Regions from separate parts of the Providencia zhijiangensis genome, predicted to be linked through region 2. Evidence: predicted binding sites of a transcription regulator. Region 2 holds the regulator's gene; the other holds the start of a gene.
The links. Region 2 encodes CRP, which controls carbon source genes, mostly activating them, when cyclic AMP is high. Its sites were predicted from a motif close to ATGTGANNNNNNTCACAT; they were not measured.
Positions count from the first base shown of each region.

Region 1: QS795_RS11300 (NupC/NupG family nucleoside CNT transporter) is a predicted target of CRP. The motif match lies at 3,006-3,023, and genes of this name have one in related genera.

Region 1 is NZ_CP135990.1:2,440,473-2,456,701, forward strand. Features, by position in the region: gene QS795_RS11290 (flavin monoamine oxidase family protein) at 1-1,276, shown strand, start outside; gene QS795_RS11295 (DUF3820 family protein) at 1,299-1,514, opposite strand; gene QS795_RS11300 (NupC/NupG family nucleoside CNT transporter) at 1,757-2,941, opposite strand; gene ligA (NAD-dependent DNA ligase LigA) at 3,183-5,219, opposite strand; gene zipA (cell division protein ZipA) at 5,265-6,308, opposite strand; gene cysZ (sulfate transporter CysZ) at 6,528-7,292, shown strand; gene cysK (cysteine synthase A) at 7,548-8,504, shown strand; gene ptsH (phosphocarrier protein Hpr) at 8,860-9,117, shown strand; gene ptsI (phosphoenolpyruvate-protein phosphotransferase PtsI) at 9,254-10,981, shown strand; gene crr (PTS glucose transporter subunit IIA) at 11,030-11,539, shown strand; gene cysM (cysteine synthase CysM) at 11,649-12,533, opposite strand; gene cysA (sulfate/thiosulfate ABC transporter ATP-binding protein CysA) at 12,615-13,703, opposite strand; gene cysW (sulfate/thiosulfate ABC transporter permease CysW) at 13,706-14,566, opposite strand; gene cysT (sulfate/thiosulfate ABC transporter permease CysT) at 14,566-15,396, opposite strand; gene cysP (thiosulfate ABC transporter substrate-binding protein CysP) at 15,396-16,229, opposite strand, start outside.
Region 2 is NZ_CP135990.1:297,608-313,836, forward strand. Features, by position in the region: gene polA (DNA polymerase I) at 1-2,696, shown strand, start outside; gene spfP (small protein SpfP) at 3,254-3,301, shown strand; gene yihA (ribosome biogenesis GTP-binding protein YihA/YsxC) at 3,415-4,035, opposite strand; gene ppiA (peptidylprolyl isomerase A) at 4,303-4,875, shown strand; gene QS795_RS01370 (aminodeoxychorismate synthase component II) at 5,323-5,898, shown strand; gene QS795_RS01375 (aspartate aminotransferase family protein) at 6,030-7,244, shown strand; gene QS795_RS01380 (hypothetical protein) at 7,305-8,852, opposite strand; gene crp (cAMP-activated global transcriptional regulator CRP) at 9,064-9,696, opposite strand; gene QS795_RS01390 (OsmC family protein) at 10,020-10,424, shown strand; gene QS795_RS01395 (phosphoribulokinase) at 10,504-11,370, opposite strand; gene QS795_RS01400 (YheU family protein) at 11,419-11,637, opposite strand; gene QS795_RS01405 (hydrolase) at 11,634-12,617, opposite strand; gene QS795_RS01410 (LysE family translocator) at 12,731-13,336, shown strand; gene murP (PTS N-acetylmuramic acid transporter subunit IIBC) at 13,399-14,868, opposite strand; gene murQ (N-acetylmuramic acid 6-phosphate etherase) at 14,896-15,807, opposite strand; gene QS795_RS01425 (MurR/RpiR family transcriptional regulator) at 16,059-16,229, shown strand, end outside.

The DNA of each region.
Region 1 (16,229 bases), 1.7 Mb from region 2:
ACAGTTACAACCCCAAAACCCCCAACATAAAACAGTCCTTATCTTAGAAGCACGCGACCGTCTTGGTGGGCGCATTCATACGCAGGAAATTGATAACCAATTTTATGATTTAGGCGCTTCTTGGATCCACGGTATTACCGACAATCCAATCAGTGCAATCGCACAACAGCACCATATTCAAACTGTTGTTTTCAATTACCAAGACGCTATTTTCTATAAAAAAAATGGCTTGGTTTTATGTGAGAACGAAAAAGAGGCTTTTGAAGCGGGCCTTGATTATTTAATGGAACAGTTTGAGAACATTTCATCACCTTGCCAATTTAACAATGCAGCTGAAGCATTAAATAGCTGGTTGCAAAGCCCTGAATTCCACCATTTATTGACTGTCGATCACCATGCAAGTCAGTCCTTGTTTGAACAGCTACAAACAGGGTTACATGAATTTTTTGAAGCTATCGCTGAAGATCCCTGTGCTTGCACATTAGAGACATTATCCCCCTATTTTTTACAACTCGAAGGCTTTTGTGAAGGCGATGAAGTGATCTTCCCGCGTGGATATTCCCAAATTATCGAAACGCTATCGAAAGGGCTGGATATTCGCCTTAACCACCCTGTTGAACATGTTCATTACTTAGATAATTATGTCACTGTCACCACGCTTGATGGACAACAGTTCAATGCTCATAAGGTCGTTGTGACTGTACCACTTGGGGTGTTGAAGAAAGATAAAATTCATTTCACGCCTGCCTTGCCTGAAAAAACGCAGGAAGCTATTAATCAGTTAGGTTTCGGTGTATTCAACAAATTATTTGTCACCTTTGAACAAGCTTTCTGGCGCAAAAATTCACTCAATAACGTCAATAGTATGTACATTCATGAGTCTGATTATTGGTTGAATTTTATGGATGTGAGCGCGATTTATCAAAAACCAACATTGCTGTTTTTATTTGGTGGGTTGTCCGCTAAATGGCTTGAAGAGTGTGATGAACACACCGCATGGCATGAACTGCAAGAATCGCTCAGTAAGGTATTTGATAATGTACCCGCGCCTATACAGCTGATAAAAACCGAGTGGGAGAAAGATATTTACGCTTATGGTTCGTTTAGCTACCCCGCCCCTAACTATTCGGCTGATCAAATAGCCCAATTAAAACAGCCTATTAATAACAAAATTTTCTTTGCTGGAGAACATTTGGCGCTATTAGGAGCCGGTACCGTACATGGTGCTTACCTATCGGGTATAGAGGCGGCCAACAGCCTGCTTAACGCGCAATAATTATCGATTAAGCCTCTAACCCTTATTTTCGTTTTAGAGGCTTAACAATGCTATCTAGCCCTTCTATCTTCAGCCCGAGAGTCATCTCCATCAATTCCCCTAATCGCCCTGCCGGAAACTCCCCTTTTTTATAAAACCACAGTAGGTATTCCTCAGGAAGATCAATCAGGACACAACCTTTATATTTACCAAATGGCATGGATGTATTCGCGATATCGAGTAAGTCTTGTTTTTCCATTTATCCGCTCTTGTTTTAGATATAAAAAAAACGGCATTCACTGAATGCCGTTAGACCATTGACAAAACCATCAGGTTTGGAAATGGCTCTTTTGGGTTGTAAAATTAACAAGGAAAATCAATTTATTGATTTTCGCCTGATAACACAAAGAGGGAAAAACCACGCTTTTATCCCTCTTTGCCATCAACCTTACGGCATTCACTGAATGCCGTTTCTCACTGTAACACTTTTTATCGTGATGACTACAGGATTAATCCAACCACCGCAGCAGATAAGAAGCTTACCAGCGTTGAACCGTACAGTAATTTCAGACCAAAACGTGCAACGGTATTACCTTGTTTTTCATCTAACCCTTTAATTGCACCAGCAATAATACCGATGGAAGAGAAGTTAGCGAATGACACTAAGAATACCGATAAGATGCCCACAGAACGGTCAGATAAACCCGATGCTACCGCTTTTAAACCATCCATTGCTACGAATTCGTTAGTCACCATTTTCACTGCCATGATGCCACCAACTTGTAGCGCTTCATTCGCAGGGATGCCTAACATCCAAGCAAATGGATAGAACACATAGCCCAGCATAGTTTGGAAGCTAACATTGAAAATAGCAGAACAGATTCCGTTAACCATCGCAATCAGGGCGATAAAACCAATCAGCATCGCAGAAACGATAATCGCAACTTTAAACCCAGCAAGAATGTATTCACCCAGCATTTCGAAGAAGCTTTGACCTTCATGCAGGCTGCGCATTTGGATCTCTTTTTCCCCTTCAGGTGGGTATGGGTTGATCAGCGATAACACCACGAATGTACCAAACATGTTTAAGACCAGAGCGGCAACAACATATTTTGGATCTAACATGGTCATGTAGGCACCCACGATGGACATTGAAACGGTAGACATCGCCGTTGCCGCCATGGTGTACATTCTTCTTTCTGACATACTGCCTAATTGGTCTTTATAGGCAATAAAGTTTTCGGACTGACCCAGTAATAATGAACTTACTGCGTTGAATGACTCAAGTTTACCCATACCGTTTACTTTCGACAGCACCGTACCGATGATGCGGATAACAAAAGGCAGAACTTTAATATGTTGTAAAATACCAATCAGTGCAGAGATAAAGATAATTGGACATAACACTTGCAGGAAGAAGAATGCTAAATTGCCTTCAATCATTCCGCCAAAAATAAATTTGGTCCCTTCTGCCGCATAACCCAATAAATGGGTAAATACGCCAGCAACACCAAGAACGAAAGACTCACCGATACCTGATTTTAAGAACAGGTAAGCGAGTGCAATTTGGATCACAAGTAATTGAATAACATAGCGAGGGCGGATCCCTCTACGGTTACTACTCGCTAGAATCGCGAGAGCGCCGATGATGACGATGGATAAAATAAAGTGCAGGATCGAGGTCATATTTGACTCCAACAAAGTTACGAATCAGTCTATGCGCATATTCTATGTAATAGACAACATTTAAATGAGATTAACGTCACATTAATATGAAAACTGACTCAGCCTATCTTTCAAAAGTCACGACCAGATCACGTTTCACGAGTAACACATTAATAACAACTGTAAAAATGTTAGCCAGAAAATAAGAAATGCCATTATCACGTGGTCGATAATGGCATTGCGCATTAAATATAGGTCACGATTAGATATTCAGCAAACGAATTAACTCTTCTTCATCAATGACTTTTATACCCAATTCTGTCGCTTTCGCTAACTTTGAACCCGCCGCTTCACCGGCAATCACCAGGTCAGTTTTCTTCGATACACTGCCTGCGACTTTTGCGCCTAAGGCGACCAGTCTATCTTTAGCTTCATCGCGGGAAAGCGTTGACATCGACCCAGTCAGTACGACCGTTTTTCCAGCGAATGGACTATCAATGTCAGCACTGTTAATCACTTTCACTTCAGGCCAATGGATGTTCGCAATGGTCAATAAATCATGAATAACTTGGCGGTTGTGCTCTTCACGGAAGAAATGCACCACATGCTTCGCCACCACTTCACCAATATCTTGAACGGTTTTCAGTGATTCTTCATCCGCTGCCATCACCGCGTCTAATGATGCATAATGTGCCGCAAGGTTTGCCGCTGTCGCCTCACCCACTTCACGGATCCCTAATGCATAGATAAAGCGAGCCAGTGTCGTTTGTTTGGATTTTTCGAGCGCATCAATGAGTTTTTGTGCGGATTTTGGTCCCATTCTTTCTAGGCCAGTTAATTTACCCGCTGATAATTGGTAGAGCTGCGCCGCGTTTTTCACATATTCCGCATCGACCAACTGCTCAATAATTTTATCGCCCATCCCGTCGACATCCATCGCACGGCGAGAAACAAAGTGTTTAAGCGATTCTTTTAATTGGGCACCACAAGTTAATCCACCAGTGCAGCGAGCCACCGCTTCCCCTTCGATACGTTCAATATCTGAATTACATACAGGGCAATGGGTCGGGAATAGGATTTCACGACTATCTGCAGGGCGTTTATCCAGTACGACACTCACGATTTGAGGAATAACATCCCCTGCACGGCGGATCACGACGGTATCCCCAATGCGAACGCCCAAACGGTCGATTTCATCCGCGTTATGGAGCGTGGCATTACTCACCACAACTCCCGCAACTTGCACTGGCTCTAAGCGAGCCACTGGTGTAATCGCCCCAGTACGCCCCACTTGGAATTCAACATCTTTCAGTAACGTGATTTGCTCTTGAGCAGGAAATTTAAACGCGGTTGCCCAGCGTGGTGCCCGGGAAACAAAACCTAATTCTTCTTGAGTAGCAATATCATTCACTTTAATCACGACACCATCGATATCAAAACCGAGTGTCGGGCGAATTTTTTCAACATGGTGATAGAAATCGAGGACTTGTTGGCAACCAACACGTAATTGCACATGCTCACTCACTGGCAGCCCCCACGCTTTGAATTGCATCAAGCGCTCATAATGGGTATCTGGCAATGTTTTACCTTCCACTAGCCCTACACCATAGCAATAGAAGGTTAATGGACGTTTAGCCGTAATACGTGGATCTAACTGGCGAAGGGAACCCGCTGCCGCATTACGTGGGTTAGCGAAAATCTTACCATCCGTTTTACGTGCTTCTTCGTTCATCGCCTCAAAGCCTTTTTGAGGCATAAAAACTTCACCACGAATTTCAACACGGGCAGGAATATTATCCCCGCGTAAACGTAGCGGAATTGCTTTGATCGTGCGTACGTTGGCCGTGATATTTTCGCCAACAGTGCCATCACCACGGGTGGCCGCTTGAACTAACTCGCCATTTTCATACAGCAAACTGACGGCTAGACCATCTAATTTGAGTTCGCAGCAAAATGTTAATTCAGTGTGGTTATGCAGTCGGTCTTTCACGCGTTTATCAAATGCGAGATAGCTTTCTTCATCAAATACATTATCTAAAGAGAGCATGGGAATTTCATGGCGAACCGTATCGAATGCAGCTAATGGTGCTGCACCCACGCGCTGAGTTGGGGAGTCTGTGGTGATCAGTTCTGGATGCTGCGCTTCGAGGCTTTTAAGTTCTTGCATCAGCTTGTCATATTCCACATCAGGAATTTCTGGTGCATCCATAACATGATAGAGGTATTCGTGATGGCGCAATTGTTGTTTTAACGCGTCTATTTTTTGCGTGAGTGCGTCTGGGGTTTGTTTCGTCGTCATGTTTCACCAATAGATATAAAAAACCCCCTGAATCGGGGGTTTTAATTAACTTAATGTATTTCGAATTCTAGCATGATACACCTCTATTTTTTGAGGTGTCAGTATTTTTCGTTCATCATCCAACACAACACCACCTGCATCTGATGCAATACGTTGTGCCGCTTGGAGCATTAATTTAAAGTTCTGGCTAGCTTCACCATAAGACGGCACCATCATAAAGATAGAGACACCCGGCGTGGTGAAATCAGACATGGCTTCTGGGTCAAATGACCCCGGTTTCACCATATTTGCCAAACTAAACAATACTGGCCCCGATCCCGCTGGATGAACGTGACGGTGGAAGATATTCATGGCACCGAATTGGAAGCCAGCCTGAAGAATACTTTGCAGTAATGCTTCACCTTCAAGAACCTGCCCATGATGCGCTGCAACATGCAGTACCAGAACAATTTCCTTTTCGCTTGCAACTGCCGCTTTTTCTGCCGGTGCACTAGGTGCTTCGTGCTCTACCTCGGTATGAGGCTGAGCCACAGGTTGTACTGCTTCTTGATGAGCAGAGACTTGTGGTACAGACTCTGGCTGTGCAGAAACATGAATCTTTGGCTCTGTATGAATGCGTACAGGTTCTGAAACATGTTCTTGTAAATCAGCTTCATCCACCATATTAATCGTCAATTGCTCAGGAGCATGGCGATTATCAACATGTGGAGCAAACACAGGCTCAGAAGCTGTTGGTTTAACTGGCTTTGAAGCAGGTTGTGGTGAGTGCTCCGCAGTTAAATTAAACTCAGGCTCAGCGTCACGTTGAATTGTATGGGGTTGAGAGACAGGCTCAGCGCGCGGCTCCTCTTTCACCATATAGATAGGCTGATCTTCAACAGCGGCTTTTTGTACCGGTTGATTTTCAGTAAACAGAGCAGAATCATCATATTCTGATGAATTTTCCTGCGTGTCATTCTTTCTACGTTTTACAGGTCGGTCGCGAAATAACTTAGAGCGCTCTTTACGGCTGGTCCATAAACCATGCAGTAATAAAGCGACAATGGCTATCGCACCTACGACCACTAATATTAGACGCAAATCCTGCATCGCTGCTATCTCTAGTTGATGAATAATGATGCCATCACGGCGGAAACTACCTTAAGATTATTTCTCAATTGCTCTAAGTGCAACCCTCAGAACGATTTTCTTACAAGAAAGAGAATATTCCGCCTTCGTTTGCTGCTTTTTTATACAAAATTATCACTAGTCAGTGTAATTTCATACCTATATGATACATGCTCACCCGCAAAGGAGATAATAAGAAGTATGACCCAATCGACATTTTCGCCACAAAAAAATCACTCTGGTTTTTATTACTTTTCACAAGGGTGGCGACTAATCACTCGTCCTGGCATTAAGCGCTTTGTTCTTTTACCCCTATTAGCAAACATTCTGCTTCTTGGAGGCGCTTTTTGGTGGTTATACAGTAAGCTTGGTGGATGGATTGATCAGGTTATGAGCTACATTCCCAGCTGGCTACAATGGCTTGACTATCTGATTTGGCCGGTCGCCGTCATTTCTATCTTACTGGTTTTTAGCTATTTTTTTAGCACGATTGCCAATATCATCGCTGCACCGTTTAACGGCTGGCTATCAGAGCATTTAGAAGCAGAACTAACTGGTAAGCCCGCTCCAGATACGGGTATGGCAGAATTACTAAAAGATGTACCACGCATGATTAAACGGGAATTTGTGCGAATTGCTTACTATTTACCGCGAGCCATCGTGTTATTGGTGCTGTTCTTCATTCCAGGTATTGGGCAAACTGTCGCGCCCGTTTTATGGTTCCTATTCGGCGCTTGGATGATGTCCATTCAATATTGCGATTACCCATTTGATAACCATCGCGTTGGGTTCAACGACATGAAACAAGCACTCTCAAAAGATCGAGTGAATAATATTCAATTTGGTGGTGCAGTCAGCTTATTAATGATGATCCCAATTTTAAACTTAGTCATCATGCCCGTTGCGGTTTGTGGCGCAACCTTAATGTGGGTTGATCGTTATCGCGCTCGTTACGCGCGCTATTAGTCCTTCTCGAAATTAACACTTTCTAGGGATATGCAGGTACCTATCTGCATATCCTTCTCTATGGCTTCTGCTCTCAATCCAGCCCAATACCAGACTTTTCTTCTTAGTTATAATAACGTGACTTTAAATAACCCACGGTTATATTCTAGCGTTAAATCATATTTGCAATAATCAGATGTTCGAGTATGTTGAATTCATATTCAATTTTGAAAACACACCTAATTCTTGGCTAACCGTTAATTTTAAGGATGTCCCATGAGCAAAATTTATGAAGATAATTCGTTGACCATTGGAAATACCCCATTAGTGCGTTTACAGCATTTTGGCAACGGTAATATTTTGGCAAAAGTGGAATCTCGTAACCCAAGCTTCAGTGTGAAATGCCGTGTGGGCGCGAACATGATTTGGGATGCTGAGAAAAAAGGCATCCTGACAAAAGATAAAGAACTGGTTGAACCAACAAGCGGAAATACAGGTATTGCCCTCGCCTACGTGGCTGCGGCTCGCGGTTATAAACTAACGCTAACCATGCCAGAAACCATGAGCATAGAACGCCGTAAACTTTTAAAAGCCCTTGGTGCTAATTTAATCCTGACTGAAGGCGCCAAAGGTATGAAAGGCGCCATTGCTAAAGCGGAAGAAATCGTCAACAGCAACCCAGGTAAATATCTGCTATTACAGCAATTTAGTAACCCAGCCAACCCAGCTATTCACGAGAAAACGACTGGGCCTGAGATTTGGAATGATACCGATGGCAACGTAGATGCCGTTGTTTCTGGCGTTGGAACTGGCGGGACAATCACAGGTATTGGCCGCTATTTAAAGCAGACAAAAGGGAAAAAAGACGTGGTGATGGTTGCCGTTGAACCCGCAACTTCGCCAGTGATCACTCAAGCCCTTGCAGGGGAAGAAATTAAGCCAGGTCCCCATAAAATCCAAGGTATCGGTGCTGGATTTATCCCTGGCAACTTAGACCTTTCTATTATTGACAAAGTCCTGCAAATTACCGATGACGAAGCGATTTCAACCGCTCGTGAGCTAATGGAAAAAGAAGGCATTTTAGCAGGTATTTCATCCGGAGCAGCCATTGCAGCAGCCGCTAAACTTGCGGCACTACCTGAATATAAAGACAAAAATATTGTGGTCATTTTACCGTCTTCAGGTGAGCGTTACTTATCCACAGCACTGTTTGCGGATATTAATGCCGAATAATGATAGTTAGGTTAACATTACGTTAAAAAAGCACCAATTAGGTGCTTTTTTTGTGGGTGAGATCATAGATTAGCACGGATTGGGATGATTTATTATCCGGCATTTAGTATTAAACATAGTAATTATTTCACACCTCGAAATTAATCATTTTTTAGCCACTCACTGATTGAATGGCGAAATACCCACTAAAAGCGTCGTGTGAAATTTAAGCTAAATAAATGATAATTTGGTTGATACCAAACAAAGTAGAAAACCAAATGAATCGTTGATAATCTAAATTATACGCATGCTCAGCATATTTCATCTACAATAGGCTGTGTCATCATAAAAAACTTAAAATCACTGAGGAAATATTATGTTCCAGCAAGAAGTTACTATTACAGCACCTAACGGTTTACATACTCGTCCTGCGGCTCAATTTGTTAAAGAAGCAAAAGCATTTACTTCAGATATTACTCTGAGTTCAGGCGGCAAATCAGCTAGCGCAAAAAGCCTGTTCAAACTACAAACATTAGGTTTAACCCAAGGCACCGTAGTCACCATTTCTGCTGAAGGTGAAGATGAGCAACAAGCAGTTGAATTTTTAGTTAAACTGATGGGCGAATTAGAATAAATCTTCACTTTGCCATCTTGTTTTAACGTAATAATTCCCTGTCCCTGAATAGATTATTCGGGGACACCTGCTTAATCACTTATATCTACTGTTGTCTCTGCAACATCAAATCTCCTATCAGTAGTAAGGTAATATTATGATTTCAGGAATTTTAGTATCCCCAGGTTTTGCTTTTGGTCAGGCTCTCATCCTCAAAGAAGATCCTATTGTTGTCAGCACCCGTAAAATCACTGACGAGCAAGTTGATAAAGAGATCCAAAACTTCATTGATGGACGTAACAAATCAGCTGAGCAGCTTAGCCTTATCAAAGATAAAGCAGAAAAAAATCTTGGTGCGGAAAAAGCTGAGATTTTTGAAGGTCATATCATGCTGCTGGAAGATGAAGAATTAGAGCAAGAAATTGTCTCTCTCATCAAAGGCGATAAAAAAACCGCAGATGCGGCGGTTTATTCAGTCATTGAAGACCAAGCTCAAGCATTAGAAGCATTAGATGACGAATACCTGAAAGAGCGTGCCGCTGACGTACGCGACATTGGTAAACGCCTACTCAGAAATATTCTGAATATGCCGATTGTGGATTTAAGCGCAATCACCGAAGAAGTTATTCTGGTTGCCCCAGATTTGACCCCATCCGAAACCGCTCAGTTAAACTTAGACAAAGTATTAGGTTTTATCACTGACCTCGGTGGTCGTACTTCCCATACCTCTATCATGGCTCGTTCACTGGAAATTCCTGCGATTGTCGGTACCACCGACGCGACCAGCAAAGTGAAAAGCGGTGATTTTATTGTGTTAGATGGCGTGAACAACACCATTTACCTCAACCCATCTGAAAGCGAAATTGATAAGCTGAAAGCCTTCAGAAATGAATACCTGCAAGAAAAAGAAGAGCTGGCGAAATTAAAAGATTTACCGGCAATGACCTTAGACGGTCATCAAGTTGAAGTCTGTGCAAACATCGGTACTGTGCGTGATGTCGCGGGTGCTGAGCGTAATGGTGCAGAGGGCGTAGGTCTATACCGCACTGAATTCTTATTTATGGACAGAGACGCACTGCCAACAGAAGAAGAGCAATTCCAAGCGTATAAAGCTGTAGCAGAAGCCATGGGCAGCCAAGCCGTGATTGTACGCACAATGGATATTGGTGGCGATAAAGACTTACCATACATGAACTTACCTAAGGAAGAGAACCCATTCCTTGGCTGGCGTGCAATTCGTATTTGTCTTGACCGCAAAGAAATTCTACACTCTCAATTAAGAGCTATTTTAAGGGCGTCTAAATTTGGTAAACTGCGTATCATGTTCCCGATGGTTATTTCTGTCGAAGAAGTTCGAGAACTGAAAGCAGAACTTGAGATGCTTAAAGAGCAGCTACGAGAAGAAGGCAAAGCCTTTGATGAGGGGATTGAAGTCGGTATTATGGTGGAAACACCAGCTGCCGCAGTCATTGCACATCATTTGGCGAAGGAAGTTGATTTCTTTAGTATTGGGACGAATGATCTCACTCAATACACTTTAGCGGTTGACCGTGGTAATGAGCTGATTTCACACCTTTATAATCCGATGTCTCCAGCCGTCTTGAACTTGATTAAACAAGTGATTGACGCTTCTCACGCAGAAGGAAAATGGACGGGTATGTGTGGTGAATTAGCAGGTGATGAACGTGCGACCTTATTGCTGTTAGGCATGGGGCTGGACGAATTTAGTATGAGCGCAATCTCAATTCCTCGTATCAAAAAGCTCATTCGTAATGCGAATTTTGCAGATACTCAAGCGCTAGCGGAACAAGCACTTGCTCAACCAACAGCCGATGAATTGATGAAACTTGTCGATACCTTTATCCAAGAAAAAACGTTATGCTAACAGCAGCACATTAGTTCGGTCCCATATAAAACGATTAGGAGAAGGTCCATGGGTCTGTTTGACAAACTGAAATCACTAGTTTCGGAAGACAAGAGTAGCAGTGGCAATATTGAAATTATCGCGCCATTATCAGGCGAAATAGTCAATATTGAAGATGTACCAGACGTTGTGTTCGCAGAAAAAATTGTTGGTGATGGTATTGCTATCAAACCTACCGGAAACAAAATTGTCTCCCCTGTTGATGGTACTATCGGTAAAATTTTTGAAACTAACCATGCATTTTCTATTGAATCTGATGATGGTATCGAACTGTTTGTTCACTTCGGTATTGATACTGTTGAACTCAAAGGCGAAGGTTTTAAACGTATCGCTGAAGAAGGCCAATCAGTGAAAAAAGGCGACGTTGTCATTGAGTTTGACTTAGCCCTGTTAGAAGAAAAAGCCAAATCAACCTTAACACCGGTTGTTATTTCCAATATGGATGAAATTAAAGAACTGAATAAATTAAGCGGTACCGTGACTGTCGGTGAAACAGTCATTATGCGTATTAAGAAATAATTGCGCTAAACCTTCAAAAACCGCTTAATAACAAACCACCAGCGACATTTTTGCCCTGGTGGTTTTTTGTTGGGTTATCTTTTCTAAACGGTTATTTATCAAAAAACGTTTACTTATCAAAAACGCCTGTCGACAGATAGCGGTCACCACGGTCACAAATAATCGCCACAATTACCGCATTAGGGTTCTCTTTGGCCACACGCAGCGCACCTGCAACTGCACCGCCTGAACTCACACCACAAAAAATACCTTCACGTTTTGCTAAGGAGCGCATCGTGTCTTCGGCTTCTTGCTGATTAATATCGAGCACAGTATCCACTAATTTGCTGTCAAAAATCCCTGGTAAATATTCAGGAGACCAACGACGAATACCTGGGATTTGGCTCTTTTCAGCGGGTTGTAAGCCCACAATTTCCACATCTTGTGATTGGCTCTTTAAGTAACGACTCACGCCAGTGATGGTGCCTGTCGTCCCCATACTGGACACAAAATGGGTAATTCGCTCGGCAGTTTGTTGCCAGATCTCGGGCCCTGTGGTTTTAAAATGGGCTAACGGATTATCAGGGTTATTAAATTGGTCTAAAACCTTCCCTTCGCCTCGCTTAGCCATCTCTTGAGCTAAGTCTCTCGCCCCTTCCATTCCTACTGTCGTACTCACTAAAATAAGTTCTGCGCCATAAGCTTGCATAGACGCTTTACGCTCTTGGCTCATGTTATCTGGCATTAACAGCTTCAATTTGTAGCCTTTCACCGCGGCAATCATCGCTAACGCGATCCCTGTATTGCCACTGGTGGCTTCAATAAGCGTATCTCCCGGTTTGATCTCCCCGCGTTTTTCCGCTTCGTTAATCATCGAAAATGCCGCTCTATCTTTTACTGAGCCGGCAGGGTTATTTCCTTCAAGTTTTACCCAGATTTCCGCCTCTAGACCTTCCGTTAGCCTTTGCAAGCGAACCAACGGCGTATGACCAATAAACTGTTCCAACGTTGACACTGTGTTTTTCCTTATAATAATTTTTTATTGATTGATAATATAATTAACAATTAATTCTAAAATCAATCATCCCTTATTAATCTACGCGCTTTTAGCGAGAGAGGGGAAAAATAATGGGTCTTTACCCTGATAAATTTGTGTTTGTTGGCTGCCAAGATAGTAATTTTCTCCCCTTGTAGGAACAGTACGCGCATCCTGCCATACCACGGACAAGGTTTCCTCACCCCAACCTAAAGGTTGCACCGTTAATTGCCAAAAGTGCCCTCGGGGGCCTGATTCAATGATCCTTACTGGCAATTGGTGTTGTTCATCCATTTCTTTCTGCAAGCGAATATCCCAAGGACGAATAAATACATCAACCTCCCCTTGCTGAGCGCTCACCTGAGCGAGTGGGAAAGTAAAATTCGCTATCTGCAGCTGTGAACCACGGATCTGTCCAGGGATTTTGTTAACCTCCCCCATGAATTCAAGCACAAAACGGGTTTCCGGTGATTGCCAAATTTCATTAGGGGTGCCAACTTGTTCGATATGTCCTTGGCTCATCACGACAATGCGATCTGCGACTTCCATCGCTTCCTCTTGGTCGTGAGTCACAAAGACACTGGTAAATTTCAACTCTTCATGAAGTTGACGCAACCAACGACGTAACTCAATACGCACCTGTGCATCTAGCGCGCCAAACGGTTCGTCTAACAGCAAAATTTGTGGCTCTACCGCTAACGCTCTTGCCAATGCTACCCGCTGTTTTTGTCCACCAGAAAGCTGAGAAGGAAAACGCTCAGCCAAATGGGCTAATTGCACCATCTCAAGCAGCTCCATCGCTTTTTGCTTAATCACCGCTTTTGAGGGTCGCTGTTTTCGAGGTAAGACGGTCAAACCAAATGCCACATTCTCAAACACCGTCATATGGCGAAACAGCGCATAATGCTGGAACACGAAACCAACATGCCTATCTTTTGCATGTACTTGGCTCACATCCTGACCATGGAAACGTAACGAACCGTGGCTTTGCTGCTCTAGCCCCGCAATGATACGCAACAAGGTAGTTTTCCCAGAGCCAGATGGCCCCAATAATGCCACCATTTCCCCTGAGCCGATATCCAATGAGATATTGTTCAGCACTGACGTTTTACCAAACAATTTGCCAACATGATTAATTTCAATACTCATAATTAATGGACTCCTGACTCAGTTTGCTGCCGGCTTAAATGCCATTGCAAAGCACTTTTCACAATTAAGGTAATAATCGCTAATAACGCTAAGATAGCCGCAGCCGTGAACGCGCCTACCGTATTGTAATCTTGATGAAGCAACTCAACTTGCAGAGGCAATGTATAAGTTTCACCACGAATAGCGCCAGATACCACAGACACCGCGCCGAACTCACCAATCGCACGCGCATTGGTTAATACCACGCCATAAAGCAACGCCCAGCGAATGTTAGGCAGTGTCACTCGCCAAAACATTTTCCAACCCGATGCACCCAATAATGTTGCAGCTTCGTCCTCTTGGCTTCCCTGACTTAACATCAATGGCACTAACTCTCTAACGACAAATGGGCATGTCACAAAAATAGTCACTAACGCCATACCCGGCCATGAAAACATCACCTGAATATCAAAGCCTTCTAACCAACCGCCAAACCAGCTATTTGAACCGTAAAAGAGTAAATAGAGTAACCCCGCCACGACAGGCGAAACCGCAAAAGGAATATCAACTAAGGTCAATAACAGTTGGCGCCCCGGAAACTGAAAACGTGTCACCAGCCATGCCAGCATCACGCCAAAAACCAAGTTAACAGGTACTGTGATCAAGGCGATAAGAATTGTTAACCCGATAGCATGGAGCATATCTGGGTTACTTAAGTTGACAAGGACTTCACCCAACCCCTTCTCAAATGCAGTAATAAAAATCCAGATAATTGGCACCACCAGCAGCAATACTGAGAAAAACAGCCCAATTCCAATAAGAGCCCATTTTCCCCAATTGATATTTCTGCGTTGAGTGACTGGAAATGGTGTGACTTGTCCCATTAATGCCCTCCTAAGCGTTTACCAAAGCGGCTTTGGATCACATTCACTGTGAATAAAAGAAGCAATGACACCGCCAAAATTACCGATGCAATCGCACTGGCAGCAGGATAATCAAACTGCTGCAATTGGCTGAAAATCATTAAGGAGACCACCTCTGTTTGCCACGCAATGTTTCCGGCGATAAAAATAATCGCCCCAAATTCACCAAGACTGCGTGTAAAAGATAAAACGGTTCCTGCAATCAGCGCAGGAGAAACTTCAGGTAACACAACGCGGCGGAACGTTTGCCAGCGTGTTGCGCCTAGTGTTTGTGCCGCTTCTTCGTATTCAGGCCCTAACTCCTCCAGTACAGGCTGAACCGTTCTGACCACAAACGGAATGCTGGTAAAGGCCATCGCGACGGCGATACCTAACCATGTATTCACCACTTTGATATCGAACTGATGCAGATACTGCCCATACCAGCCTGATGTGGCAAATAAGGTCGCGAGTGTCAGTCCCGCTACCGCGGTAGGAAGTGCAAAAGGTAAATCCACCAACCCATCTAAGAACAAACGTCCAGGAAAGCGATAGCGCGTTAAAATCCATGCCAGCAACATACCAAAAACCGCATTAAACAGGCTTGCGACCAGAGCCGCCAATAAGGTTACTTTATAGGCAGCAACCACTTGAGGGTAACTGATCACAGCCCAATACTGCTGCCATGTCATATCGGAAAGCTGCACCACAAGAGCGCTTAAAGGCAATAACAAAATCAAACAGACGAAAAACAAGCTGCTGCCTAACGTCAGTCCGAAACCGGGTAAAAACCGCTTTCCTGATTTACGCATTAACGACGACCTTGTTCCATAAGTTGATCAAATTCCCCTCCCGTCGAAAAGTGGTTATTCATCACATTGTTCCAATTGCCAAATTGTGATTCCACTGTAAATAGCTGAGTTGACGGGAATTTGCTTTTATTCGCTTCCATTACCTGCTTGTCATTCACACGGTAATTAAAGCGAGTAATAATATTTTGCGCCTCTGGGGTATAGAGGTAATTCAAGTAGGCTTTTGCCGCTTTTTCTGTGCCATTTTTTTGCACATTTTTGTCAATCCACGCGACTGGGAATTCCGCCAAAATATCGATTGGAGGCACGATCACTTCGTAGTCTGATTCGCCGTATTGGCTACGGATGTTATTCACTTCAGACTCAAAGCTAATTAAAACATCCCCTAACCCTCGCTCGATAAATGAGGTTGTTGCACCACGACCGCCCGTATCAAACACTTCAACGTTTTTCAGGAATTGCTGCATTTTCTCGCGCGTTTTGGGACTATCTTTCCCATTTTCTTGGTTAAACGCTCCCCATGCTGCTAGATAAGTATAGCGACCATTTCCCGACGTTTTGGGGTTTGGGAATACCAGTTTCACATCACTACGCGCGAGGTCATCCCACGTTTTAATGCCTTTCGGATTGCCCTTACGAACTAAAAACGCCATTGTCGAATAATAAGGTGAGCTGTTATTCGGCAAACGCGCTTGCCAATCCGCCGGGATTAGTTGCCCTTTATCATGAAGAATTTGCACATCGGTCACTTGGTTAAACGTCACCACATCCGCTTTTAATCCTTGCAAAATGGCCAGCGCTTGCTTTGATGATCCCGCGTGAGATTGCTTGAT
Region 2 (16,229 bases):
GAGCGATGTATGGCGTGTTGAATATGCTGCGTAGCCTAATCATGCAATATACACCGAGTCATGTGGCGGTTGTCTTTGATGCTAAGGGAAAAACGTTCCGTGATGAACTGTTTGAAAGCTACAAATCCCATCGCCCGCCAATGCCGGACGATCTGCGCGCTCAAATCGCACCGTTGCATGAAATGGTGGAAGCCATGGGGCTGCCGTTGCTAGTGGTACCAGGTGTGGAGGCAGATGACGTCATCGGTACGTTGGCGCGTGAAGCCAGCAGTAAAGGGATGCCGGTGCTGATCAGTACGGGCGATAAAGATATGGCGCAGTTGGTGGAGCCGAATATCACCCTGATCAACACGATGACCAACACCATCTTAGGTCCTGAAGAAGTGGAAGCTAAGTACGGGGTTCCACCAAGCTTAATTATCGACTTTTTAGCCTTAATGGGTGACTCATCCGATAACATTCCGGGTGTGCCGGGTGTCGGTGAAAAAACCGCATTAGCGTTATTGCAAGGTATTGGTAGCTTAGACGACATCTATAACAATTTAGATGCGATTGCTCCACTCGGTTTCCGTGGCTCTAAGACCCTCGCACCAAAAATGGAAGAGAACCGCGAACTCGCACTGTTATCTTACCAATTAGCGACGATTAAAACGGATGTTGAGCTAGAAAAACCGTGTGAAGAACTCAAAGTGACGGAACTGGATGCGGATAAACTTCATTCGCTGTTTAGCCGTTATGAATTTAAACGCTGGTTGGCCGATGTTGAAAATGGTAGCTGGATGGACGGCAAAGGGGCAAAACCTGCCAAAGCCGCAGAAAGTTATCGTACACCAGTAAGTCAGCCAGCGGCAAAATCTAAGCCAGCAGTTCCAACGCTGTGTGCTGAAAATTACCAAACAATTCTCGATAAAGAACAGTTAGACAGCTGGGTGAAAAAACTCAGCGAAGCGACGCTGTTTGCCTTTGATACAGAAACCGACAGCCTGGATACCCAAGAAGCTCGATTAGTCGGGATGTCTTTTGCCATCGAAGCAGGTCATGCTGCGTATTTACCTGTTGGACATGATTATCTTGATGCGCCAGACCAGTTGCCTTTAAAAGACGTTTTGGCAGCCATGAAGCCTATCTTAGAAAATGAGAAAATCGGCAAAATCGGTCAGAACCTAAAATACGATGCGGAAGTGTTATTAAATTACGATATTTCGCTAAAAGGCATCGCGTTCGACACTATGCTGGAATCTTATGTGTTGAACAGTGTGGCTGGCATGGGGCGTCATGATATGGACAGCCTGGCAGATCGCCATCTCAACCATAAGACCGTGAGTTTTGAAGAGATAGCGGGTAAAGGCAAAAAGCAGTTAACCTTTAACCAAATTCCATTGGAACAAGCGGCAAATTATGCGGCGGAAGATGCGGATGTGACATTGCTACTGCATCAAGCGCTGTATCCGCAACTGGAAGCCGAGCCAAAATTAGCTCACGTTTTCCAAAATATCGAAATGCCGTTGGTGCCAGTGTTGGTGCGTATGGAGCGTAAAGGTGTTCTGATTGACGCAGCGGCATTAGGGGCGCAGTCTCAGGTGATCACCGCGCGTTTAGCAGAGCTGGAAAAACAGGCGTTCGAGTTAGCGGGTGAAGAGTTTAACTTAGCATCTCCGAAGCAGTTGCAGACGATTTTATTCGAAAAGCTACAATTGCCAGTTATCAAGAAAACGCCAAGTGGCGCGGCTTCAACCAACGAAGAAGTGCTTGAAGAGCTGGCATTAAACCATGCATTACCAAAGTTGCTGTTAGAGCATCGTAGCTTAGCGAAACTAAAATCTACTTATACGGATAAGCTGCCGCTGATGATTAATCCAAAAACTCATCGTGTGCATACCTCTTATCACCAAGCAGTAACTGCGACGGGGCGTTTGTCTTCCCGTGACCCGAACTTGCAAAATATTCCGGTGCGTACCGAAGAAGGTCGCCGTATTCGCCAAGCGTTTGTGGCGCGTGATGGCTACAAAGTGATGGCGGCGGACTATTCGCAAATTGAATTGCGTATTATGGCGCATCTTTCCCAAGATAAAGGCTTATTGACGGCGTTTGCGGAAGGAAAAGATATCCATAGAGCCACCGCAGCCGAAGTGTTTGGGGTTCCATTAGAGGAAGTCACCAGCGACCAACGCCGTAGTGCAAAAGCGATTAACTTCGGTTTGATCTATGGCATGAGTGCATTTGGTTTGGCTCGCCAGTTAGGGATCCCACGCGGGGAAGCGCAGCGTTATATGGATCTCTACTTTGAGCGTTATCCCGGTGTGTTGCGTTATATGGAAAATACTCGTCTGCAAGCGTCTGAACAAGGTTATGTTGAGACATTAGAAGGCCGCAGATTGTATCTTGCGGATATTAAATCTAGCAATGGTATGCGCCGTAAAGCGGCAGAACGCGAAGCGATCAACGCCCCAATGCAAGGTACCGCAGCCGACATCATCAAAAAAGCGATGATAGCGGTAGATAGCTGGCTCGAAACTGAAAAACCAGATGCGGATATGCTGATGCAGGTGCACGATGAACTGGTGTTTGAAGTCAAAGAGTCCGAGTTAGAGAAGGTGAAAGCGAAGGTTCAGGCGCTGATGGAGCAGAGTATGACGCTAGATGTTCCTCTGAAGGTGGAGGTGGGTGTCGGCATTAACTGGGACGAAGCCCATTAATACTCGTCTACTCGTCATATTTCGGGCTGTAGGGGTGTTGGCTGCTCTCAGCTACCCTAGTCACATACTTGTGTATGCTCCTAGGGATATCCTCATTTGCCGCCTACCTACAGCCGCGAACTATTTAGAGTATTGGTTGGGTAAGAGATAAAAGAGAAAAAACTCTTAGTAAAACCTAAAAGAAAAAGATAAGAGCAAAAGCTAAGTAAAAGATAATGTAAGGCACCCCAGAGATTGGCGACAATGTTTGGGGTGTTTTTTTATGTTTAGAATATTTTTTATAGTGGTATTTACGCAGTAAATTGGAGGCGTTTTATTCCCTTTAAATTGCACATAATTCATGGGTAAAACACTGAATTTTAAATATATCGTTGGGCTGGATAAGGTTGTTATTATGCGACTTAGATCTCATAAATATGTAGTAAAAATACGTTTTTAGCGAATTATTAGGCAATTTAAAGGGCTGAATCGTAGTAAGCTTTGAAAAAAAACTACAAAAAGCCTTTTTTTCGAGCGGAAAATAAAGTACATTATCAGACGTAGGGTACAGAGGTAAGATGTTCTATCTTTCAGACCTTTTACTTCACGTAATCGGATTTAGCTGAATATTAGCTGCTCCAGTCAAGTTTTTGACTGGAGCATTTTTTTTGCATAAATTCTGATGCGCTAACGGCATAGACCGTTGTACGCCGCGATTGGCGTACAAGGAATGAAAAGATTATTCTGCGGCGTTACTGTACCAACTGTCGAGTTTGATACGTAATTTATCGATACCCATTTTTTTCAGTGCAGAGAAATATTCCACTTCAATATCGCCTTCCGCTGATAACGGCGCTAATGCTTGGCGAACTTCCATTAACTGTTTCTTTCTTGCGCCTGAAGCGAGCTTATCCGCTTTGGTCAGTAGAACAAGAACAGGAATGCTCATGGCGACTGACCATTCGATCATCTGCATATCGAGGTCTTTTAATGGATGACGGATATCCATCAAAATCACTAACCCTTTGATACATTCTCTTTTCTGTAAATATTCACCGAGAGCTTGCTGCCATTTGCGCTTCATCTCTTCAGGTACTTCGGCATAACCGTAGCCCGGAAGGTCAACTAGGCGAATGCCCTCTTCAACTTCAAATAGGTTGATAAGCTGAGTTCTTCCCGGTGTTTTACTGGTTCGCGCTAAGCTTTTTTGCTGTGTTAATGCATTTAATGCACTGGATTTGCCCGCGTTAGATCGGCCAGCAAACGCCACCTCAATGCCCGTATCTTTTGGTAGATGACGGATATCGGGGGCACTGATGACAAATTTTGTCATGTGGTAGTTGTGGTTTTTAATTGCCATTGGTGGTTCTCCCTGAGTAGCCTCAAAAGGCTGGGGGATTATAGCGACTGAATAGCATACAAACAACAAAAGGGGGATATTTGGTGTGATATCTATTTGAGAATGACATTATGCGAAGGCTTTTTCATTAAGTTGCTCTACAATTAATTTAATTCAGCGAAATTTAACTATTTGGCGTAAATATAGGTAAATCTTTAGCAATTACCCCCGCTTCGCTCTAGAATTGGGCATTAATATGTTTTTGGGTATTAACAAAAGGGATCTTGAATGTTGAAACGAATTTTTGTGCCATTATTGGCAATCTGTGCAATGAGCACAACTTCTCTTGCATTAGCCGCGGGTGAAACTTACGTCAAATTAGTCACCTCTGCAGGTAATATTGAATTAGAACTCAATAGTAAAAAAGCCCCTGTTAGTACTGAAAACTTCCTGCAATATGTTAATGAAGGCTATTACAACGGAACAACCTTCCATCGTGTTATTCCTGGATTCATGATCCAAGGCGGCGGCTTTAATAAAGAATTGCAGCAAAAACAAACTCGTGCACCAATCGCTAACGAAGCTGATAATGGTTTACGTAATTTACGTGGCACTATTTCAATGGCTCGTAGCGCAAATAAAGACAGTGCAACCAGCCAATTCTTTATTAATGTTGCTGATAATGCGTTTTTAGATCACGGCCAACGTGATTTCGGCTATGCCGTATTTGGTAAAGTCGTTAAAGGAATGGATGTTGCAGACAAAATTTCTAAAGTGAAAACAGAGAACGTCGGTCCATATCAAAATGTTCCTGTTGAACCTATTACGATTATTTCTGCGGAAGTGATTAAAAAGCCTTAATACTGTTTGCTGTAATATCGTCTAATAGAGAGGGTGATTCTTGTTAATCATCCTCTTATCATAAAGCCTTTCTTTGCATTTTTTCTTAAATTATTTCCATTATAGGTCATCCCAACTCACTTCTATTTCATCATCACTCATGCGTTTGATTGTTTTTTTATTAGTATGATTGTTTCTATTTTACTCCATTGTATTTAAAGTATTTATTATCAAATTTTGAATGTTGTTATATTCTTGTGAATATAATCCCATGATTTTTATATGGAAATTTTGTACTGAAAGTGGGTTACTTGACGTAAATAGGCTATTTTCCTGTCTTGGCTGTGCTATGATAGCCGCCCTTTGTGATAATTTATGGTTTTTGGGACGCGTTCTAATTGCTAACCACCACGAATTATGCATAAACAAAAAAACTTATAATGATAAAAATCAGTCGGATAGGCTACTATGCTTTTACTTATTGATAATTACGATTCATTTACATACAACTTATACCAATATTTCTGCGAACTAGGGGCGGAAGTGCTGGTGAAACGTAATGACGAAATTACCATTGAAGAAATTGAACAACTGGCTCCAACCCATTTGGTCATTTCACCGGGTCCTTGCACGCCTGATGAGGCGGGAATTTCGTTGGAAGCGATAAAATATTTCGCCGGAAAATTACCTATTTTGGGTATCTGCCTAGGGCATCAAGCTATCGGGCAAGCATTTGGCGCGTCTGTTGTAAAAGCGCGTGAAGTGATGCACGGAAAAACATCATCTATCCATCATAACCATCAAGGGGTATTTAAAGGGCTTAATCGACCTTTAACCGTGACTCGCTATCACTCTTTAGTGATTGCAGCAGAAACGCTACCCGCCTCTTTTGATGTCTCCGCGTGGTCACTGAATAATGGGGATATCGATGAAATTATGGGGATCCGCCATAAAACCCTGCCCATTGAAGGGGTCCAATTCCACCCTGAAAGTATTCTCAGCGAACAAGGTCATGAGCTGTTGAGTAATTTTCTCAAGTATTAGTGGTTGATTTTCGCGAATAGCAAAATTAATTATGCATATTTTACCCTTCCCTATTGCTCTTTATTGATTTTTTATTCATATTTGATGCTTATATTTTCACTTAAGCATTCGATAAAGAGCAGGTGAGGGGTATGTCAGAACAACACGCAGTCAATCGGCAGACTTTTGATCAGGTCATGTTACCTATTTTTTCGCCAGCTGAATTTATTCCAGTTAAAGGCGAAGGCAGCCGCGTTTGGGATCAGCAAGGTAAAGAATATATTGATTTCGCAGGCGGGATCGCGGTTTTAGCGCTAGGTCATTGCCATCCAAGCCTCGTTGCGGCTGTACGTGAACAAAGCGAAAAACTTTGGCATGTGAGCAATGTTTTTACCAATGAACAGGCGTTAACACTGGCCCAAAAATTAACGAAAGCAACGTTTGCGGATCGTGCATTCTTTGTGAACTCAGGGTCTGAAGCGAATGAAGCCGCATTCAAGCTAGCGCGTCGTTATGCCATCACCAAGTATAGCCCGTATAAAACGAAGATCATTGCATTCAAGCAAGCATTCCACGGCAGAACATTATTTACTGTCTCAGTTGGCGGACAAGCGAAATATGCCGATGGATTCGGCCCAAAACCTGCGGATATTATTCATGTGCCTTTTAATGACCTTGATGCCGTTAAAGCCGTGATCGATGAAAATACCTGTGCAGTGGTTTTGGAGCCAGTTCAAGGGGAAGGCGGGGTAACCCCAGCAACATCAGAATTTCTGCAAGGAGTTCGTAAACTTTGCGATGAAAATAATGCATTACTTATTTTTGATGAAGTGCAAAGTGGAATGGGGCGTACGGGGAAATTGTTCTCTTATATGCACTACGATGTCACTCCCGATATTTTAACCACTGCAAAAGCGCTCGGAGGCGGTTTCCCTATCAGTGCGATGATCACAACTGCTGAAATTGCGAAAACAATGGAGGTAGGATCTCACGGAACCACCTACGGGGGCAATCCATTGGCATGTGCGGTAGGCAATGCTGCTTTCGATATTATCAATACCGATGAAGTCCTTGATGGTGTTGCTAAACGTCGTGAGTTATTTGTCGCTCATTTAAACAAGCTCAATGACCAATATGGAATTTTCGCTGAAATTCGCGGAATGGGCTTATTAATCGGTGCAGAGCTGAATGGCAAATTGCTGAATCGCTCAAAAGATATTCTACAAGCTTGTGCTGCAGAAGGGCTGATGATGCTTAATGCGGGCACGAATGTATTACGCTTTACTCCATCGCTGATTATTTCTGAAAATGAAATTAATAGCGGGATGGCGAAATTGGAAACTGCAATTAGCAAACTGCTGGTTTAATTGTCTTTTTATAGTGACAGAGGCAAATTTGCCTCTGTCACTGAACTATTATTCAAGTTGTTACTTGTTATTAAGCTTAGCTAATTTTGTTTTAATCTGCGCAGAATGTACTTCTTCTTTGGATATTTGCTCGCTTAGACTATTTAGACTATTTAGACTATGAAGGGTTTCTTGCGTTTTTTTCAACAGCGCATCTAATTTTCTAGTATCGGGTTTTCCTTGATTTGATGCTATTTCTGGTGAGTTTCCATTTAGTGGAAACTGATATTTTTTACTATTATGTTTAGCTCTTAGCATTGATGTTTTAGTTTGGTATATTTCCCCATTAAATTGATATGTTCTCACGGTTGGTTTTACTTTTATATTTCTTCTAGGTAATACTTTATCATTTTTATTATGCGTGGCATGGTTCGAGTTATTATCTTTCAGTTTAGTGGAGCCTGTTTCTATTTTTTTCTGTGCTTTTGTGTTTTCTGATAAATATCCAGAGTCACTAGAATTATTTGAATAATGGCTTGATGAGTTAGAATTTAAGCTTTCATTGCTAGAATATAGCTGATTTTCTATCTTGTTCAGTGAATCCATATTTTCTAAGTGCCGATTTATTGACTTCATGTCAGTCTCATCGACAAGTAATTTATCGAGCTGACGAGTTGATGGAATTGCTAAGCTAACAAGACGGTCGGTGATTCTTTTTTGTAAACTATCTTGAATATGATTGGTATCATCATTCCACTCTAATTCCTCATTGAACTCAAATTCGGTATCACTGCTCTTTGCTTTATTCTCATCTTTTATTTTCGAAATAGAAGCTTTCTGTATCATACTTGATTCAGCTTCTTTTCTTATTCTCTCTTCACCTGCTTTTATTTCATTCTCTTTGTCTGTCTCTATTTTTTTTAGCTGTTCAGCTAATTTAGCTTGTGATGATTTTAGAGTGCTAAGGTTGTTCTCAATCTTCTGAGTCGATGCAGTGTTCTGATAAGTGATTACTTCACTTGATCTTGTTTTTTCATGTTTTATTGGGATCTCAATTCCCTTTTTAAAAGTAACACAAAATTTTTCATTCTTATTTTTATTAAATATACTTTTTAAATAACGAATACCTTTTTCATGAGTCGATTTTATTTCTAAAATCAAATTTGAGAATCGGTTTGATGAACGTTTTAAATTAAATTCTTTAAAAACGTTAGTTTCTGTAGCACTTGTTTTATCAATTAGCATTAGTTCAGTATCCTGTTTTTCATTAATAATTGGCTCATTTTTTATTGAGACGGAATGGTTGAAAATACGTGGGGATTTAAGAATTAAAAAATGGCCATTAGCTTCAATAGCCTCATGGTATTTATAGGGAAGTGTTATTTTCTCTACTGGAGGCGAGTATTTAATTAGATTAATTTCTTTTTGTTCACTTGGCTCAAAATGACAAGTCAATACGGCGAAATGCTTTTTTTGATAATGTAAATTAGATAGGTGATTATTATCGGGTATGCATGAACCAATATTAATGGCTTTTTTTATTTGATTAGATAATGATGAAGTGGTTATGGTTTTATTATCATTGATATTAATGATACTTTCGCTTCTTGGATTGATATTTTTAATCATCGTGTTGTCAACTCTTAATAATGGTTTAGTTACCACTATATTAGTTTGACAATTAACTATAATTATATAAAGAAACGATACTCATCAATGAGAGTATATAGATGAGAGGGGGAAATAAAGGATCCTAAGTAAGAAAAATAGCTTTGTACGTAAAGTATAAAGCTATTTCAATATCGAAGCCTCACCAAGAAGGGTGAGGCTGAAAGGTGAATCAGCGAGTGCCGTAAACAACAATCGTTTTGCCGTGTGCGGAGATTAAGTTTTGATCTTCCAGCATCTTTAAAATACGACCGACAGTTTCGCGAGAACAACCTACGATTTGACCGATTTCCTGACGAGTAATTTTGATTTGCATACCGTCTGGGTGAGTCATTGCATCAGGTTGTTTAGCTAAATTCAATAATGTTTGAGCAATACGACCAGTAACATCTAAGAATGCAAGGTTACCCACTTTTTCGGACGTGGTTTGCAAACGACTTGCCATTTGCGCGGAAAGGCGCATCAGGATATCTGGATTGACTTGAATCAGCTGACGGAATTTTTTGTAAGAAATTTCCGCGACTTCGCAAGCAACTTTCGCGCGAACCCACGCAGTACGTTCTTGCCCTTCTTCAAATAACCCAAGTTCGCCAATGAAATCTCCCTGATTTAAATAAGAGAGAATCATTTCCTTGCCTTCTTCATCTTTGATTAAAACAGCCACTGAGCCTTTAACAATGTAGTAAAGGGTTTCTGCTTTTTCACCCTGATGGATCAGAGTGCTCTTGGATGGATACTTATGAATATGGCAGTGTGACAAAAACCATTCAAGAGTAGGGTCTGTTTGTGGCTTGCCGAGAACCATTAGCGTTATCCTCTGTATGTTATTGCAACCTTTCGAAAAGTAGGGAAAGGCTGACTTTAAAGTGTCAAGCTTAGCATATTAAGTCACATTGATGCCTATTATTAATATCGCCCTAGGCCAATGCAAATTAATATCAATTGTATAATATAATCAATTAAATCGTTGAGTATTGATCTTAATCCTATCAACTAACCATTGTTTGTATCATATCCAATGTAGAAAGTCTCCCCTGTATCGCTTCAGCCTAATAATGCTGATATAACATTGTCTAGATATATGGAACAATGTGACGATAAATATCACTATTTTCGAGAGGAATAAAAATGGAAGCACGCGTAAAGTGGGTTGAAGGGCTCTCTTTTTTAGGTGAGTCGGCATCGGGTCATCAAGTTATGATGGATGGCAATGCTGGAGATAAAGCACCGAGTCCGATGGAAATGGTTCTAATGGCAGCAGGCGGATGCAGTGCGATTGATGTGGTTTCTATTCTGCAAAAAGGTCGTCAGGATATTGTTGATTGTGAAGTAAAATTAACTTCGCAGCGTCGTGAAGAAGCTCCGCGCTATTTTACGGACATCAACCTGCACTTTATTGTGACGGGACGTGAATTAACGGACAAAGTGGTGGAGCGTGCGGTTCAACTTTCTGCAGAAAAATATTGTTCCGTTGCTATCATGTTAGAGAAAACGGTTAACGTGACTCATAGCTTCGAAATTAAAACGCTGTAATTGTTTTCTTGCTATTAAGATGCTTATCGATAATTAAGATAAGCATCTTGTTATTTATCTCTTTAATGAGAATCTCAAACTACCCATTTCGCTGTTTCATTAATTTTTCCACTAATGGCATCATAATAAGTTCCATCGCGAGTCCTAATTTCCCACCGGGTACCACAATGGTATTCATCGCTGAAATAAACGAGCCATTTAACATGGATAATAAATAAGGGAAATCGATCTGCTCTAATCCTCTAAAGCGAATAACGATAAAACTTTCGTCCTGTGAAGGTATTGCTTTGGCAGAGAAAGGGTTAGAGGTGTCAACGGTAGGAACTCGTTGGAAGTTAATATGGGTACGAGAAAACTGCGGCGTAATATAGTTAATATAATCCCCCATCGAACGTACAACGGAATCCATCACCGCTTCACGGGAATGTCCTCGCTCGGTGGTATCGCGGATGAGTTTTTGGATCCATTCAAGGTTAACAATTGGCACTACACCCACAAGCAAATCAACATGTTGTGCAACATCGTGCTCTGGGGTAACTACTCCGCCATGTAATCCTTCATAAAACAGCACATCGGTATTGGCTGGTAGCGATTCCCACGGGGTAAACGTGCCAGGTTGCAGGCCATAGGGCACCGCTTCATCGTAAGTATGTAAATATTTTCGAGATTGACCGCTGCCAGTTTTAGCATAGTCAATTAGCGTCTGTTCAAGTAGAGAAAAATCGTTGGCCTCAGGGCCGAAATAGCTGATATGGCGCCCTTGCTCGCGGGCTTTACGAATAGCCATATCCATTTCAGGGCGGGTATAACGATGAAAACTATCCCCCTCAAGGGTGGCTGGGCGGATATTTAATTGATGGAAAATTTTACGAAAAGCTTGGCTCGTTGAGGTTGTTCCTGCGCCACTCGAACCCGTCACTGCAATAATCGGATGCTTCTTCGACATAGTGGACTCCCTGTTTTACGCCATGACCACTATTTTTGAGAAACAGCGCTACGGGCGAAACTGGTTATTAGGCATGAAATTTACCGATTCATGTAACTCAGACCAGACTAGCACAATTTCGCCAGAAACTAACTGCCGTTTCACATCATTCACTTTGTCCTGCAAGCTTTTTTCGTGAACGCCGTAATCGGTTCCTTCGCGTAAAACATAACTCTCGATAAGGTTTTCGAGCGTTTCAGGAGCGAGGTCTTTCCACGGAATAATCATGATTTTTGCTCATTCAAATACGCTGTTAGCCACAGAGGAATACGAGTTTCTAACCACATTTGTGGCTTTCTAAAACTACCGCCGACAAAGCCGACGTGTCCACCATGTTCCGTCATTTGGTATTCAATATTTTCGGGTAAATGACTTAAATCAGGCACGACTTCGGGCGCCATAAACGGGTCGTCTTTTGCGTGAATAATCAGGGTTGGCTTAGTAATCTGAGATAACTTAGGTAGCGCGCTGCATTTTTGATAATAATCCGCAGCATCATCAAAACCATGAATACGTGCGGTGATCACATCATCAAATTCACGAATGCGTTTTAACTGTTTAAGCTGCAACAAATTAAGAGGAAGTGAACCGGGATAGCGCACCAGTTTGCGGGTAGCGTTACGTTTCAATCCATTTAATAGGTAACGTTGATAGAGCTGAGAAATTCCTTTCTCCATTTTCATGGAGCAGGCTTCAAGCATTAATGGGGCCGAGACAACGACGCCGGCATCTAATTCAGCATTCTCACCATTTTCAGCTAAATAACAGGCGAGCATATTACCGCCAAGGGAATAGCCTACCGCGGCGGTGGGGGCATCACCCCATGTCTGTTTTAGCCAATGTAAAAAATAGCGCGCATCGCTGGTTTCACCAGAATGGTAAATACGTTTTTGACGGTTAGGTTCACCGCTGCATCCTCTAAAATGCATGATCACGCCGAGCCACCCTTGCTTTTGGGCACTTTCTAACATCCCGTGGGCATAGGGGCTTTTAAAATTTCCTTCCAACCCATGAAAAATCACTAAACGAGGCTTTTTTCTCGCTTGTTCTGGGTTTTCACTCCAAGCAAGATCGATAAAATCACCATCAGGCAATTCTAATCGCTGCCATGTTGGGATAATTTTCGGGGTACGACGAAAGATCCTTGGCAATAAGGTTTGGAGGTGTGGGTTCTTTGCCCAACTCATTGGGTGGAAATTTTCTGACATGGCCTTATTTTTTATTTAGTGGGACGCTTGTGAGTCACATAACATACTGTTATTTTTCTGTGATGCAAGTAAACAAATCTAGAAACAAATTTAGGTTGAGGAACATAGTATAAATGACTCTGGGGCTAATTTTTTCGCTTTTTACGTTTTTATTCATTGCAGCAGTCACGCCCGGCCCTAATAACATGTTGTTGACCTCTTGTGCCGCTAACTACGGCTTTCGTCGCAGTATCGGATTATTATTAGGAATAATGCTGGGCATGCAGTCAATTTTATATTTGTCTGCATTCGGTGTTGCCGCGCTATTACTATTATATCCTGCAATTTATATTGTGCTGAAAATCATTGGTAGCGTTTATTTATTATGGCTAGCATGGAAAACCGCTACCGCCAGCTACGAGCCACTCAAAACAGACAGCAAAGCCTCTAAAAGCGTCACTTGGTTTCAAGGTGGATTATTGCAGTTCTTAAACCCAAAAGCATGGATGATGGGGCTCGGCGCAGTAGGGAGTTTTAGTCTTCCAGGCGAGTTATTTACTCAGTCCATCATTGTGATGAGCATCGCTTTTGTGATTGTGAATTTTGTCGCGGGCTTGATTTGGATGGGTTTTGGTTCTTTGATTGGGGTTTTCTTACGTAGTCGTCGTGCATGGTTTATTTTCAACCTTGTGATGGGGATACTGACCGCCGCGTGTGTGCCGCTAATTTGGTTGGAGTGAGTTTTTCACGCAGAAAAAAGGCACCTAAGGTGCCTTTTTTGCTTTTCAATCCACGTTATTCTCTAGTCTAAATCGACATTTTTACTACCGAACAGATAGGTGAAAATAAACCCGCACAGATAAGAGACTAAGACACCGCCGGCATACACCGCCATTGCAGGAAGCACGCCTTGGTCTGACGTCATCAACGGAATCGCGATTAACCCTGAAGGACCGAATACGGTATTTAACCCAACAGGTAGACCCATCCACGCGACCGCTCCGATAAAGAAACCACCGGCCGCGCCACCTAAACAGGCGGTTACAAACGGCTTCACTCGTGGTAACGTCACCCCGTAAATCAATGGTTCACCAATACCTAAGAAGCCGGGGAAGAGTGCACCGCCAATTTGACTGCGGGTAACAGAGCCTTTCTTCGCCTTCACATACAGTGCCAGTGCCGCACCCACTTGACCCGCACCTGCCATCGCTAAGATTGGGAATAACGAGTTAAACCCTTGCGCTTCAACTAACGCGACATACACTGGAATAAAGCCTTGGTGGACACCGAACATTACCGCAATCAGGAACAGACCCGCTAAGACGGCTGTGCCGATAGGGTTTCCGTTTAAGTGCATGAATAGCCAAGACATTCCTTCGAATAACCAGACGCCAATAGGCATGATGAAGACAAAGGTCGCAGCGCCGACGATTAACAGCGTAATCGTTGAGGTTAAAATAATATCCAAACTGGCCGGAATGATTTTGCGCACTTGTTTTTCAACCCAAGCACCAAAAATACAGGCAATTAGGATCCCGATAATGTTGCCTCTCGGGTCGATATACCAACCAAAGAAGTCTGTCATACCAGAATAGAAGCCTTTAGTGGCCGCCGGGTCGTAACCTAAAATAAACAGCGCAGCGATAATGGCACCGTTAACGCCACTTCCCCCAAACGCTTTTTGGGCGTTATAACCAATCAACAATCCCATAAAGGTGAATAACCCTTTACCGAATACACTCATATACGCAATTAAGCTTTTGAGGTGGGCAAGCTGGGTTGAATCCGCAGGGAATAAATTTTGGTTCGCTGATAATAATGTGAGTAATGACGCCAAGCCCATTAAGAGACCCGCGCCGATAAAGCCCGGAATTAATGGGGTAAAAATAGTCGCAAATTTAGATAAAAAGCGATGAACGGCGCTGGTTTGTTTTTTCTTCAGCTGCTGTTTATTGGCTGAAGCAATCTCTTTCAGATCTTGGGTCGCGGTAGAGTCATGAGTTTCATCCACTTCGCCATTTTCTAGCATTTGCTTCATTAAATCCGCGGCGGCTTGGGCTTTTCCAGGGCCCAAAACAATTTGCAGTTGGTCGTCACTTTCTAGTACGCCCAGTACCCCGGGGATTTTTTTGATTTCGGTTTTATCGATAAACTGGTCATCATGTAAGGTGAGTCGTAAACGCGTCATGCAGTTACCGCACTGCTTGATATTGCGACCACCACCCACGTGTTGCAGGATCTGCTGTATCATTTCATTTGTTATTTTAGCCATACTGTTTCTCTCATTGAGATCCGCCAATTAGGCGGATTTTGCGATGTTGAGGGCAGTGCGAATAAAGCCATGATTTTTAGCGAGTAATTGACGAGCTTCATCCGCATTTAAGCCAGATAAAATCATCAAAATCGCGGTCTTACAGTGTCTATCACATTGTTGTAATGCAGATTCTGCACTTTGGCGGTCGCATTCGGTTGCTTCCATCACAATCTTAGTCTGGCGCTCAATGAGCTTAGCGTTAGTCGCTTCCACATCGACCATTAAATTGCCAAAGACTTTACCGATGCGGATCATCGCCCCTGTGGTGATCATATTTAAAATCAGTTTTTGTGCGGTTCCCGCTTTCATGCGCGAAGAGCCAGTGACAACTTCAGCACCCACAATCGGAGTGATGGCAATGTCAGCGGCTTGGGAGACAGGGCTATCAGGGTTACAGCTAATTGAGGCAACGGTTGCACCTAAGGAGCGTGCATATTTCATGGCACCCAGAACATAAGGCGTGCGGCCACTGGCGGCGATCCCAACTAAAATATCTTTTTGATTAAAATCGATGTTCTTTAAGTCTTGCTCCCCTAACTCGGGTTTATCTTCCGCATTTTCAACCGCACGGAAGATGGCTTGGTGACCACCAGCAATCAGCCCAATAACTTGTTCATGAGGGGTTCCATAGGTAGGTGGGCACTCACTGGCATCGAGGATCCCTAAACGTCCCGAAGTACCCGCACCGGAATAAATCAGACGTCCACCTTGTTGGAAAGCTGCCGCAACTTTATCGACCAATTCTGCAATTTGCGGTAAGGTTTTTTCGACAGCCAAAGGGACTTTTTTATCTTCATTGTTGATTACTTGAAGCATTTCAATGGTAGATAATTGGTCAATGTGGGTACTGGCTTCGTTACGGCTTTCCGTGACCATCTTGCTTAAATCAATCGACATAGTAATAACTCCTTAAACGTATCATGAGGGGTATGCTATGGAATTATTTATTCCTTTGATGTGATAATCATCACGGTACTATCTATTCTCCCTTGTCAATATAAGCGAATAAATTTGGTTATTTATTGCCCTGTAAGTTAATAGTAATTTGAATTTAAATAATTAATTACCAAGCATTGAGTTTTTATTAAAGGAATAATTTATTTGTAAATTTATTCTGTCGATGAAGGTTTATCTTCTTGAGGGCTACTATGACGTTACTCGATACCATCACGTACCTATTACCGAGATTAGCGGAAAATCAACGTAAAATTGCACAATTTATCTTGGAAAGTCCGGAAAACGTGCTGAAACTATCATCTTCACAGTTAGCGGAGCAGTTGGGGATCAGCCAATCCGCTATAGTGAAGTTTAGTCAAAAG